Regions from separate parts of the Corynebacterium sp. P3-F1 genome, predicted to be linked through region 1. Evidence: predicted binding sites of a transcription regulator. Region 1 holds the regulator's gene; the other holds the start of a gene.
What was found. The regulator LexA, encoded in region 1, represses DNA repair genes until DNA is damaged. The targets are predictions, from matches to a motif close to CGAACANNTGTTCG.
Positions count from the first base shown of each region.

Region 2: the regulator LexA is predicted to act here: its motif matches at 4,012-4,025, upstream of QYQ98_RS02885 (SAV_6107 family HEPN domain-containing protein).

Region 1 covers NZ_CP129965.1:424,169-430,945, forward strand. Annotated here, with positions in the region: gene hrpA (ATP-dependent RNA helicase HrpA) at 1-1,200, shown strand, start outside; gene nrdR (transcriptional regulator NrdR) at 1,452-1,916, opposite strand; gene QYQ98_RS02000 (hypothetical protein) at 2,023-2,145, opposite strand; gene lexA (transcriptional repressor LexA) at 2,669-3,343, shown strand; gene QYQ98_RS02010 (DeoR/GlpR family DNA-binding transcription regulator) at 3,477-4,256, shown strand; gene QYQ98_RS02015 (1-phosphofructokinase family hexose kinase) at 4,787-5,830, shown strand; gene QYQ98_RS02020 (fructose-specific PTS transporter subunit EIIC) at 5,840-6,777, shown strand, end outside.
Region 2 covers NZ_CP129965.1:619,383-626,159, reverse strand. Annotated here, with positions in the region: gene QYQ98_RS02910 (protein kinase) at 1-211, opposite strand, end outside; gene QYQ98_RS02905 (Rv2175c family DNA-binding protein) at 279-662, shown strand; gene QYQ98_RS02900 (alpha-(1->6)-mannopyranosyltransferase A) at 634-2,163, opposite strand; gene QYQ98_RS02895 (polyprenyl synthetase family protein) at 2,178-3,275, opposite strand; gene QYQ98_RS02890 (N-acetyltransferase) at 3,337-3,894, opposite strand; gene QYQ98_RS02885 (SAV_6107 family HEPN domain-containing protein) at 4,122-4,559, shown strand; gene QYQ98_RS02880 (DUF3040 domain-containing protein) at 4,675-5,067, shown strand; gene mraZ (division/cell wall cluster transcriptional repressor MraZ) at 5,534-5,968, shown strand; gene rsmH (16S rRNA (cytosine(1402)-N(4))-methyltransferase RsmH) at 6,184-6,777, shown strand, end outside.

The DNA of each region.
Region 1 (6,777 bases):
CTCCGCGAAGAACTTGTCACCGAGCTGATCCGCTCCCTGCCCAAAGCGTTGCGCAAAACCGTGGTGCCAGCGCCAGAATTCGCAGAACGTGCAATGGGCAAGCTTGTCCCCTTCGAAGCTCCCATCGTTGAACAGCTTGCTGAGGTGCTCCGCTCCTTCGGGGGCCACGGCATCAACGGCATGGACTTCCGGCCGGAGGCCCTCCCGCCCCACCTGACCATGACCTTTGCAGCCGTCGACCGCCGCGGGAAGATCATCGACCACGACAAGGATCTCGCCTCCATGAAGAACCGCCAGGCAGGTCACATCACCTCCTCGGTGGCCAAGGCAACAAAGATGGCCGAATCCGATTCAGTCGCCGACTGGACCATCGATAGTCTCGGCTCGGTTCCCGAGACCGTCACCACCGAGATCGAAGGCAACCACATCGATGCCTTCCCGGCTCTTGAAGCCACCGCTGACGGCGTCCGAGTCAAAGTCTTTCCTACCAAAGCCGCCGCCGACGCGTCCATGATGACCGCGACACTTGCCATGCTCATGCGCAAGATCCCGGTCAACGTCACCCAAATGACGAAGGGGCTTCCACTCCGCCAGCGCGTGGCCGTCGATAAGTACCCCCACGGTGGTGCCGCTGGCCTTGTGGAAGATGCGCGTGTGTCAGCGATTCGCGACTTGATGTTGGCCAACGGCGGCCCCGTCCGCAGCCCCGAAGAATTCGACTCACTGCTGAACACCATCAAGCCCCAGGTACCCGGTGCTGTCCGTCGCGCCGTCGTCGGGATCGCAGGCGGCATCGTCGAATACGTCAACATTGCCGCAGAACTCGACAACTGGGACGGCCCCGCCATCGACGATATCCGGCAGCAAATGAAATTCCTCCTGCCCAACAACGCAGTCACCATTCACGGCATGGAGAACCTCCAACATCTTCCGCGGTACGTGTCCGCGATCCGTTTACGCCTCGACGACATGAAGCTAGATCCCGACCGCGATGCCGACCGCCAAGCAGTCGTTGACGATGTCAAGGCTTACCGTGATGCGAAACTTCAGCGTTTGCCTGCGCAACGAGCGAAATCCCGTGCCGTGAAGGACATCAATTGGCGAATTCAGGAATTAAGGGTGAGCCTTTTCGCGCAGCGCCTCGGTACTTCAAAGCCAGTCAGCCCCCGCCGGATTGAGAAGATGATCGACAAGCTGTAGAACGCCGTGCATGGGAAAGCCCAATATCGTGCGCCGAATGCCCGCGCGAAGGAACTCGATCGCTCTAAAGCTCAATCGGTATAGAGTTCAATCGACATAACGAGAGCGAACAGGTCGGGAGAAACTCGAGAACGATCCATCGCGGGCTACACATCAGCCCCAGCGGCCGCAACCCGAGCCCCAGCGCACGCGTGTCAAACCGCCAAATCTAACGCACTTCCTGGATACCTTTCCAGTGTGCGTGAACGGGGCTAGAGACTCTCCATTCCGCGGTCCTTCCGGCGCATGAGACGGATCTCGGATTCGAAGTCATCGGCGCTTTCAAACGATTTATACACTGACGCGAAGCGCAGATACGCGACTTCGTCGAGTGCCCGGAGAGGCTCCAGAATCGCCAGTCCGATTTCATTGGACGGGATTTGCGAGCTTCCGTGGCTGCGGACGATCTCTTCGACTTCTTGAGCGAGACGCTTCAGTGCATCGTCGGAAACATCGCGACCTTGGCATGCTCGGCGCACACCCACTATCAGCTTGTCGCGATCGAACGGTTCGCTGACACCGTTACGCTTCACAACCGTCAGTACGGCCTTTTCCATCGTGGTGAAGCGTCCCCCGCATTCCGTGCATTCGCGGCGGCGCCGGATGGCCGCCCCTCCGTCGACGAGACGAGAGTCGGACACACGGGAGCTGTCATTCTGACAAAAAGGGCAGTGCACGAAGAAAGATCCTACCCCGTTTGACTGACCGCTATATACGGTCAGCCCACCCCCAACCGTTCTCAGCACGGACCCCGGGTCCAAGCCCCGCCCCCGGGATCGGCTTCTACCGGATGACGGCTGCCATGTGCTGACTCGTCTCATCCGGGACGAATCCGGCATCCCCGCCGGCAAACGCACCGCCAAATGCAGATCCGACGATGAGCGCAATACCGAACAACGCCCCCATGATTGTGGCTCCGGCTTTCTCGTGGCGGCTTTCGACTCGTTCGTCTTCCTCCCGGAGATTTCCTACACGGCTCGGAACGACTGGTCCATATTTTCGATTCTCCGTGTCCAAGGTTCGAACACGCGATACATGCGCTCCATGTTCGCCGCCACGTTCAAGATCCCACACATCCGCGGGCGCGACGCGAAGAGTGCGGGTGGAGGAGTTAGCTTCAACAGTGTTGGGACGCGCAATTGAGATGGTCATTTGTCTTTCCTTTCCTTTGTTTGACTGCGATCTTATGAACCCTTCGAACCACACCCCACCAACCGTTCGAGCGCACGTTCGATAGATCCTATGTTCGATTTATAACAAGGGCCAGATTGTTTGTCCAACGATCGACGCTAAATTTCGAACAAGTTTGCTTACTCGTGGTAGACAAGAGACGAGGGAACCGAACGCAGGACAGCGTCGTCGAATTGTGCGAGGGGTTTCACCCCAGCCCGACGGACGATCTTCATCGAGAAGAAAGAGGACGCGGCCGATGCCGAAACGAGAAGACAACAAACCGGATTTGAAATCGTTAACTGTGCGCCAAAGGCGCATCCTCGAAGTGATTCAGGATGCTGTGGTCCTGCGCGGTTATCCACCAAGCATTCGTGAGATTGGGGATGCCGCAGGCCTGCAGTCCACGTCATCGGTTGCGTACCAGCTGAAGGAGCTCGAGAAGAAAGGGTTCCTCCGTCGGGACCCGAACAAGCCGCGCGCGGTAGATCTTCGCCACTTGCCGGAACCGGCAGGCCGCAAGAGGAAGAAAGCCGAGCCAACACCGGAGGAAGCCGCGGCACCGCGCTACATTCCCGTTGTCGGTCAGATTGCCGCGGGGAATCCGATTTTGGCGGAGGAGAACGTCTCCGATTACTTCCCGCTGCCCGAAGAACTTGTCGGCGACGGCGAGCTGTACCTGCTCCAAGTTGTCGGGGAATCAATGCGGGACGCGGGCATCCTCGACGGAGATTGGGTTGCGGTACGCACTCAGCCCGTCGCGGAGGAAGGGCAGTTCGTTGCAGCGCTTATCGACGGAGAGGCGACCGTCAAGGAGTTCCACAAAGACTCCACTGGCGTATGGCTACTGCCGCACAATGAGGCTTTCGCCCCCATTAAGGGCGATGACGCGGAAATCATGGGCTTGGTTATTTCCGTCTTCCGTAAGCTCTAGTCTCCCCGTCCGGGGGTGAAACGGACACACTCAAATTCTTTCAGACGCGTTTCGCCCGTCCGCGGGGGAATAATGGTCTCCGGAGCGTGACCGCCTCGCACGTGTCTTTTCGAGGCCCCGGAAGGAAGTGCCAATGTACGCCGAAGAACGGCGCCGCCAGATCGCATCCCTCACCGCTGTTGAAGGGCGCGTCAACGTCACGGAGCTTTCTGAGAAATTCGGCGTCACGGCTGAGACTATCCGCCGCGATCTCGCAGTCCTGGACCGCGAAGGCATCGTGCAGCGAGTACATGGCGGCGCTGTGTCGAACCGGTCATATTTGACCACCGAGCTTCCCCTCGACACCCGCTTGCGCTCAGCTACCTCAGCGAAGATGGCGATCGCAAAAGCTGCCCTCCGGTTCCTCCCCGACAAAGGTGGATCAGTCTTCCTCGATTCAGGCACAACGATCAATGTTCTTGCTGGCCTGATCAAGGACACCCCGGGGTCGTCGACGTTATCGTTCGTGACCAACTCCCTGCCTATCGCCGTAGATCTGTCAAGCGCTGGAGACCTCAACGTCCAGCTCCTCGGAGGCACGGTGCGCGCGATCACTCAAGCAGTCGTCGGCGACACAGCATTGCGCACGCTTGCGCTTTTGCGTGCCGACGTCGCGTTCATCGGCACCAACGCCCTCACCGTCGATCATGGTTTGTCTACCGCTGACGCGCAGGAGGCCGCGGTGAAATCGGCAATGGTGACAAATGCGGGCAAGATCGTGGTGCTTTGCGATTCCTCCAAGCTCGGCAGCGATTATCTGGTCAGTTTCGCTGCTTTGGACAGCGTCGACGTAGTCGTCACAGACACTGATGCACCTCCTTCATTCGTTGAGGAGCTCACCGAACTTGGTGTGGATGTCGTCCAGGCTGAATAGCACCTCCGCCCCTTTTCTCACCCGACTTCCCCGAATCGCATTTCGCGATTCGCGTCTGTGAAATCGAAGTAGGGGTTCGTTTTTCCTTCCTGTTCGGAAGCCGATCCTCGGCCGCACGGCCCGCCTTTTCTCCGTTCATGTAGCCATGCGGCTCGCCCCCCGTTTCTCTGGTAGCCATGCGGCTCGCGCCCCGTGCTCTCATAGCCTTGCGGCTCACCCCCCGTTTTTCTCGTAGCCTCGCGGCTCGCCTCCCCCGTCGTTCTCGATACCGTGCGCCCCGCATCCTTCCGACCCGCATTCCGACCCGCATTTGTTCCCGGCTATCTCAGCACCGCTTCTGTAAATCCGCGCCCACGCACCTCCTTGGTCGCTTCCATCCCCCACGACCCCCACTTATTCACCCCATTCTTGAGCAATCCCACAAAAACGGGCATAATCGGACATTAAGGAGTCATTCCCCGCACATGAAGGAGACCCTACCCCGTTCCGAATCGCTCCTCGACGGAGGGGAGCTGAAAGGGTTTTGTCCCGTGATCATCACGTTCACCGCTAATCCCAGTATCGACGCAACGATGAGCATCGACGCGCTCGAGGCTGGAGGTGTCCTTCGAGTTTCTGAGAGTCGCCGCGAAGCAGGCGGCAAAGGCATCAACGTATCCAACGCCGTTTTGAAAGCGGGTCACTCCACTATCGCAATCGCACCCGTAGGCGATAGCGATCCGTTCATCACATTGGTTGCCGCAGATGGAATCCCGCTTCATTCCGTCCCCGTCCCCGACCCCGTCCGCACAAACACTACCGTCACCGAAACCGACGGCCGCACGACGAAGTTCAATGAGTCGGGTGCGCGGCTGAACGAAACGTCGGTAAGGGGACTTGAAGCCGAACTCGTCGAGACTGCACGTGCAACGGGCGCTCGAGCCGCCGTGCTCGCCGGGTCTCTCCCTCCCGGTGCTCCGGCGGATTGGTACGCGACCTTGGTGCGCGCACTCCGTGAAGTCGGCAACGATCTGCTCATCGCTGTCGACACCTCCGACGAACCGCTCAAACAGCTGGGCAGGCAGTTGGAAGGGGGCGCACCGGACGTCGTTAAGCCGAATGCTTTCGAACTCGGTCAACTCGCTGGCCTCGACGGTGTCGAACTCGAGCGGCAAGCTGACCGCGGCAACCTCGACACCGTGGTCGCCGCCGGGCGGGAATTGGTCGACAAGGGCATCGGCGAAGTCCTCGTCACCCTCGGCGGCGCAGGCGCCTGCCTCGTCACCGCCGACGGGGCATGGCACGCCTCCACCCCACCTGCCAAAGTCAGCTCGACCGTCGGCGCAGGCGCCTGCCTCGTCACCGCCGACAGGGCATGGCACGCCTCCACCCCACCTGCCAAAGTCAGCTCGACCGTCGGCGCAGGCGACAGCTCCCTCGCCGGGTATATGCTCGCGCGACTCGACGGCCAGGACTTCCCCAACGCCCTCCGCAATGCCGTCGCCTACGGCACCGCCGCGGCAGCAAAACCCGGGACGGGAATCCCATCACCCGACGACATTGATCTCGCCCGCACCACCGTGCGGGAACTCTAACTGAAGGAAATACCGTGTCATCATCCACCATCACACCGGACCTCGTTCTTCGGTAGCACACCGGCCGAGGTCATCGGCAACCTCGCGGCGCTCGTCGCCGACGCGGGGCGCACATCCGACCCCAGCACGCTTGCCGACGCCGCCTCCGCCCGCGAAGAAAAAGCCGGCACCGGCGTCAACGGCCAAGTGGCCATCCCCCACTGCCGCACCTCCGCGGTCAGTGAGCCGACCTTGGCATTCGCCCGCCTGTCGCGGCCGGTCGATTTCGCCGGTCCCGACGGCGACGCGCAGCTCGTGTTCCTCATCGCCGCACCCGAGGGCGGGGGCAAGGAGCACCTGAAGATCCTTTCGAAGCTCGCCCGCGCACTCGTCCGCGGCGATTTCCTGGACAAGCTGCGCAACGCGGCCAAGCCGGAAGAGGTCGTTGCCGCTGTCGACGAGGTGATGAACACCGAGCCGAAGAATAAGAAGGCGGCCAGCGCAGACAACGCCGGAGCGGGCTCCACGGTCGCTGCCAGCGCGCCGACGGAGACCGCCCTGACCGCGAAGAAACGCATCGTCGCCGTCACCTCGTGCGCGACCGGCATTGCCCACACGTACATGGCGGCCGACGCACTCGAGCAAGCGGCAAGCACGCGTGACGACGTCGAGTTGTGCATCGAGCCCCAAGGCTCCTCCGGCGGCGACCGCGTCGACCCGGAGTTCATCGCGTCGGCCGACGCGGTGATCTTCGCCCACGACGTCGCAGTCCGGGACCGCGAGCGCTTAGCCGGTAAACCGGTCGTCGATAGTCCCGTCAAACGCGGAATCAACGAACCGAACGCGATGATCGACGAGGCGATCGCCGCGGCGGACAACCCCAACGCCCGCCGCGTTCCGGGCGGGGCGGCCGCGGAATCCTCCGGTGAGGCCAAAGGCGACGTGGGCTGGCCCAAGCGCATCCAGCA
Region 2 (6,777 bases), 200 kb from region 1:
GGCTGAGCTGCGCCATTGCGCGGGCCTCGCGGGCGAATCGGTCCAGGAAGACGTCGTCGTGGACGTAGCGTTCGTCCATGACCTTTGCGGCCACCTCGCGTCCCAGGCGTGTGTCCAGGCAGCGGTACACGGTTGACATGCCGCCGCGCGCAATGGGGCGGTCGATGAGATACCGGTCTTCCAGCACATCGCCGGCTGCGAGGTGAGTCATGCCGTCCAGTATGGTGCACGCACTGCGTTGAACGGTAGCAACCCCCGTTACGCGTAGAGTGGCGGGCGTGAGTTTTACAGAGCACGACACCAACGCCCGTGACATCGACGCGCTGTTGAACGGCGAAGAGCTGTTGACGTTTCCTGAGGTAGCTGAGCGCCTCGGTGTCCCCGTGACCAAGGTGCACGACTACGTCAACGCCGGCAAGCTCGTGTCCCACAAACAGGGCAGCACGAGAGTGATCCCCGAGCTGTTGCTCGATGAGGGCAAGGACCTATCCAAGTTCATCGCGGGTGCCATCACCGTGCTTCTCGACGGTGGCTTCAACCAGGACGAGATCCTGATCTACTTGTTCACCGAGGACGAGAGTTTGCCGGGCCGGCCAATCGATGCGCTGCACGGTCACGGCGCGCGCGAAGTGATCAGGCGCGCGCAGGCGATGGCGTTCTAGCCGTCCGCGTTTCACCGCCGCCATCGGCGCCGGGTGTCCGCGGCAGCACGTAGGCTGCGGCGCACCATCCAACGACAACAGCCACGAGCATCCACGCGCCGTTGTAGAAGTTGTGGTTGCCGCTGCCGCTGAACGCCAGCGCAACGATGACGGACACACCAACGGCTAGGCGTGTCATCCACCGCGGGGGATTGAATGTGCCCGCCACGGAGAGTGCGGAAGCGAAGTACCAGGGCAACGTCACCGCATTGAACACGAACGCGACCATGTAGGCCAAAGCCATTCCCATGATGTTGCGGCGCTCAGTCTGCCGGAACAACCACCACATGACGACGAGACCAACGAGCATGAGCACAGAGCCCGCCGTTCTCGTTGCACTGAGGACAACGTTGTAGGGGAATTCTTCGTCGAAAAGCTGGATGAACGGCGTGATGGCGTCGGCTGCAAGTGTTGCCCCCGACAGTGGGTTGACAACCTTCGAATTGCCGGAGATCTGCTCCAGCCACCCCCACGATGTGCCCGAGGCGACCGTCACGGCTGCAACGGAAACGACCGCGACCGCGACCACAGCGAAACCGGACACGAGGAAAGCTCCCACCCGCCGGGCGTGGCGTGCGGCATCAGGTGCGTAGTGGTGCGCGGCCATCCACACGATGAACGGCAAGGTCACTGCGGCGGTCGCCTTGAGGGACACAGCGACACCGGCGGCGACTGTTCCAAGCACGAAACGGCGGTTCAGGCATGCCAACAGACCGAGGCTGACCAAGCCGACCATCACCGATTCATTGTGCATGCCGCCAACCATGTGGATGAGCATGACGGGGTTGGCCACGCCGAGCCACAGTGCAAGCGCGGGATCGCCGCCGAGCCGCCGCGCAATCCGTGGAATCGCCCACGCGATGGCTGCGAACCCTGCCAGGGAAATGAATTTGTAGCAGATGATGCCAGCCATCACGTTCTCGCCGACGAAGCTGGTCACTCCGTTGCCGATCCACAGGTGCAGGGGGCCGTACGGGGTGGTTGTGTTGCGCCAATCGTGGGAGACCTCCAGCAGATACGGCCCGGGATTCACAGCGGCGCCCTCGGAATACGGATCGAATCCGTCGCGGACCATGGCACCCTGCATGAGGTAGGAGTACACGTCCCGCGACATGAGTGGTGTGGCGAGCAGCAGCGGGGCAGCGGAGGACCACAGTGCGGATCGGGCGTAGCTCAGACGATCCGCAACGACAGCGGCGGCGGAGTCGGCTGGGCCTTCTCTCTCGGGCACGATGTGGCGCCCGACGGCAACCCACCCGGCCACGAGAAGAAACAAGCCCACAACTAGAGCGATGTTGAACAGACCGCGTGCGTGGCCGTACGCGAGAAACTCGAGTCCTAGGTGGTCTAGCATTCCGCCGCGGTTGCGGGTCGCGCCGGCCCCGAAAGAACCGACTGCGAGAAGCGCGGAGCCGATGATGCCCAGCCGCACGGCCGTCGTTGGGGAGACATGTCTTTTCATCGCCACCGCGCTCCTTACTTGCGGCGGGATGTCGCTTTGATTGCCAGGTCAGTGAGGGTCTCAACCGAGTCAGCACTGATTCCGGCATTGTCCAAGTATTTCAGGCCGGATTCGGTCAGCTGGCTGATGCGTTCCTCGACGATGTCCATGGCACCGGTGGATTCGATGATGCGGGCAAGCTCTGCGATCTCGACCGGGTCTGTGGCAGTACCGATGCCAGCCCGCAACCTCTCGGCGGCTGCCTGATCGGAGGAGTCTGCTGCTTGCAGAGCGATCGCGTAGAGGGCGGTCCGCTTACCTTCGCGCAGGTCGTCGCCGGCCGGCTTGCCGGTCACACCCGGATCACCGAAGACGCCCAAGAGATCGTCGCGAAGCTGGAATGCCATACCGATATCCCGGCCGTATCCGCGCAACGCAGCGATGGTCTCCGCACCCGCATCCGCGATTGCCGCTCCGAGATGCAAAGGGCGCTCGACCGTGTACGCGGCCGTCTTGTACCGGTTGACGGCGTTGGCCATCTCTTCGCTCTCGCTGTTGGACGCCTCGAGCGAGATATCCAAGATCTGCCCGCCGATCACCTCCGCGCGCATCCCACGCCACGGTTCGGCAGCGCGGAGTAGCGCCGCCTCGCTGAGTCCCGAATCACGCCACATGTCGTCCGCCCACACGAGCGCGAGATCCCCCAATAAAATAGCGACGTTTTCGCCGTAGGTGTCCGAATCTCCGTTCCACTTGTGCTGCGCGTGTTCGGCGGCGATTGCCCGGTGCACCGTGGGTCTGCCGCGCCGGGTGTCGGAGGCGTCGATGATGTCATCGTGGATGAGCGCGCAAGCCTGAATCAGTTCCAACGAGCTGACCGCGCGAAGGACTGCCGCGGGGTCTTCGGCTCCGATGTCCCCGTCCACAGTCGCCGCGTACCCCACCCAGCCATAAGTTGGACGGATGCGTTTCCCGCCGCCGAGCACGAAATCTCGAACGTGCCCCGCGGCTTGCGCGACGGGACCGCCGATTTCGCTAATCGACGCCACGCTGGACTCAAGGAAATCCTCGAGCTCCCGTTCAACTGCCCCAGGGACATCCGCGACAGATACTAGGGGTGTGCGCTCGCTCAACAGTCGTAGCTCCTTATCCTGCGGGGTGGGACGATTACGGCACACTCTACCGGGGGTGAACTCACAGTAGTGGCAATGTCCGCCCGAGAACGGCGAAGGGGCGGGGATCACCCGCATAGGTGAAATTGCGCAGCACATCCCGGAACCCCAGGGAACGGTAAAGACCGAATGCCGCGTTAGCTTCGCGCGGCACCTCGGGCGTGGACAGCAGAACAAAAGGCTGGGGAGCCTGGCTTAGGAGACGGGTAATCAGGGTGCGGCCAATTCCTCCACCTTGCAGTTGTGGGGAGACATGTATTTCTGCGAGCTCGAAATAACTGTCCACGATTTCGATCATGTGCGGGGTCATGGCGTGGTTGTTCACCAGTCCGCTGCGCAGTTGCCGGTCCCACCACCGATTCGGGGACCCACGGAACCCGTATGCGATCCCCGCTAGTTCGTCATTTGCGAATGCAGCCACGGCGGCGAAATCCCGCTCTGTGGAGTCGCGCTGCCAGACGTTCACGCGTTGCTCGCGGATGGATACGGGGTAATTCATTGCCCTGATGTAGAGATCCACGAGTTGCGGCGACATGGCAGAGAACTCGTGCGGGGACAGATCGCGGAAAGTGACGGACACGGTCTCCATCGAACCACGCAAACAAAGCGGTTGCGCACTGTTTGGGTTATCCACAGGGTTGCCCCTCCTATTAGTGCATGTCACGGGCAATTTGGGGCGCGCCCCCGGATCCAAGATCGAAAACATGTTCGAACATGTCGCTGTGGTGTCCACGTCGGTTTCTAGTGTGAAGTCACACCATGAATCGGGGCCACGGTATCGAAAGGTCTCTCAGGGAGGGAGCCGAAATGTCCAGTGTGATCTCAGCAACGACCGGGGCGGTATACGGGGCGACCCCCGCTATGTCGCGGCATGACGAATTTGTTGGGGCAGCAGGCCTGCTTTTAGAAGATGCGCGCGGCCAGCTTGCGGCGGGGGCCGCAGACCTCGCTCTGGAAAGCGCGTACCGGGCCGCTCTGCGCACCGCGGGTGCAATGATCGCGCAGTCTGCGACGGTCTCGCGGCGGAAACGGTTGCCGAGCAGCGCCTGGGACAAGCTTGCTTTGACCGGCCCTCGGGGCAAGTACTGGGCCGAGATTTTCGTACGTTTCTCGCGTCAGCGGGGGCGAGTCGCCTCTGGGATCGAACTTCATCCCGACCCTGTTGAGGTTGAGCGGCTATTTGAATACGCCACGGCCTTTTATGAAGAAACGGCGGGTGAGACGGGCGGCGCGTCCGCCGCCTAGGTCGCCACCGCTACATTTGTCTGGATCTCAGGGCGGTATGATGGGGGAACAAACCGTCACCCTTGGGCGTTGAAGTTTTAGTGAAGACGGCAACCAAACCAGGCTGGGAGTGAAAGTGGCTTTATCTGAGCAGGAACAAAAGTTGCTCCGCGAAATTGAGGAGTCGCTGATGGCCGATGACCCGAAATTCGGGTCCACTGTGTCCTCTGCGCCTGCGTCCGGTCCTGCGGGCGCGAGTTTCCGTCTGACCATGCGCTCGTTGGCACTCATTGTCCTCGGTCTCGTGCTTCTCATCTCCGGGGTGGCTCTGGCGGCAGAGAGTCTCTGGTTCATCGCGCTGAGCATCCTTGGTTTTGTGGTCATGTTCGCCGGCGGTGTATGGGCATTGCGGGCTCCCGCGCACGAGGTGCCCGCCCGTCCTGCGCGGAACGCAGGCCCCCAGCTTCATCGTGACGGCATGAGCGCCCGCATGGAGGAGAATTTCCGCCGGCGGTTCGAGGGGCAGTAGCCGCATTGAGATTGAAGTAGTGCTGCCTCGGAGCGACTCCTAGCTTGTTTCCATATCCCCCTTTCACGGAAGCGTGGAAGGGGGATTTTTTCGTGCCCCACTGAGCTCCACTCCTGTGCCCCACTTTCACCCACCTTGAGTGCCGATAAGTCCCATCATGGCTCATATCCTGCGATGATGTGTTGGAAGTCGGGAGGTGTCGGTGTGATTTACTAGCATCATGGCGTTTTGAGAGCACTTTTGTGGTGGGAGTGGCTGAAGTGAGGCGGGTGGGCGCTCCACTCGTTGCTGCCGTTGTGATCTGTACATTTATGACACGCGAACGGAAAATTGTGTTCCAATGTGGCGTAAGTGGGGGATTGTGGGTTAAAGTGGGGGACAGTGAAGGGCCGGTGTGACGATGCCGGGTCGGATCTGACAAAAGTTCACAGCCGGAGTCGTTGAGTGAAGGAAGGTAGGGCGCCGGATGTTTCTTGGCACCTATACCCCCAAGCTGGACGACAAGGGGCGCCTGACGTTGCCCGCCAAATTCCGCGAGGGTTTGGCGGACGGGCTGATGGTGACCAAGGGACAGGACCACTCTTTGGCGGTTTACCCCCGCGAGGAGTTCGCGGCGCGCGCACGAAAGGCGGCCGCGGTGTCCCGTACGAACCCTAAAGCGCGTGCGTTCATTCGAAACTTGGCGGCAAGTGCGGATGAGCAAACGCTTGACGGTTCGGGTCGCATCACGTTGTCGCCGGCGCACAGGGACTACGCAAACCTTTCGAAGGAATGTGTGGTCATCGGTTCAGTGGATTTCTTGGAAATCTGGGACGCCGAGTCCTGGGCGAAATACCAAGAAAATACAGAAGCTGCCTTCTCGGCGGCCGACGAGGACGACATTCTCTCGGGCCTGCTCTAAGCGGGCGGACGGAGAGCGTGTACGGACTCTGCTCGGGGCGCGAGTCGTTCTGGTGTACTTCCCCGATATCAGAATGACCGCCCCGAGCAGGGCTCTGCACGTTCTCCGCCGGAACATAGGAACAACTGCAGTCAGACCCGATCCGCAGCAAATCATGACAGGCGCACACAAGGGGGTGGACCACGGTGGCACAAGAGACGGCAAAAGAATCCGCGATGGATTTCGGCATTGACGCGAACCATGGCCACGTTCCAGTGATGCGCGATCGCATGAGGGATCTGCTGCGTCCAGCAGCGGAGAAATTCGGCGATGGTGCCGTCATCGTGGACGGCACGCTCGGCGCTGGGGGCCACACTGAATACTTCCTCAACGAGTTTCCGCTTGCTACTTTCATCGGCATCGACCGTGACGCCGCCGCTCTCGATCAGGCGACACGCCGCTTGGAAGAATTCGGGGACAGGTTCGTCCCTGTGCAGGGGCGTTTTGACTGCCTGGCTGATGAACTTAAGTCACGTGCCCACCCGGCGTTTGAGCGCGTCCGTGAGACAGGTTTAGCGGGCGCGTTTTTTGACCTTGGTGTCTCGTCCATGCAGCTGGACCAGGAGGAGCGCGGATTCGCGTACCGTGTCGACGCTCCGCTGGATATGCGCATGGATCCGAGCGGGGGAATGACCGCGGCGGATGTGCTGAACACATATAGTCACGGCGACTTGGCACGTGTCCTTAAGACTTACGGCGATGAGCGGTTTGCAGGAAAGATCGCGTCCGCGGTTGTCTCCGAGCGTGAGAAAGAGCCTTTCGACCGTTCT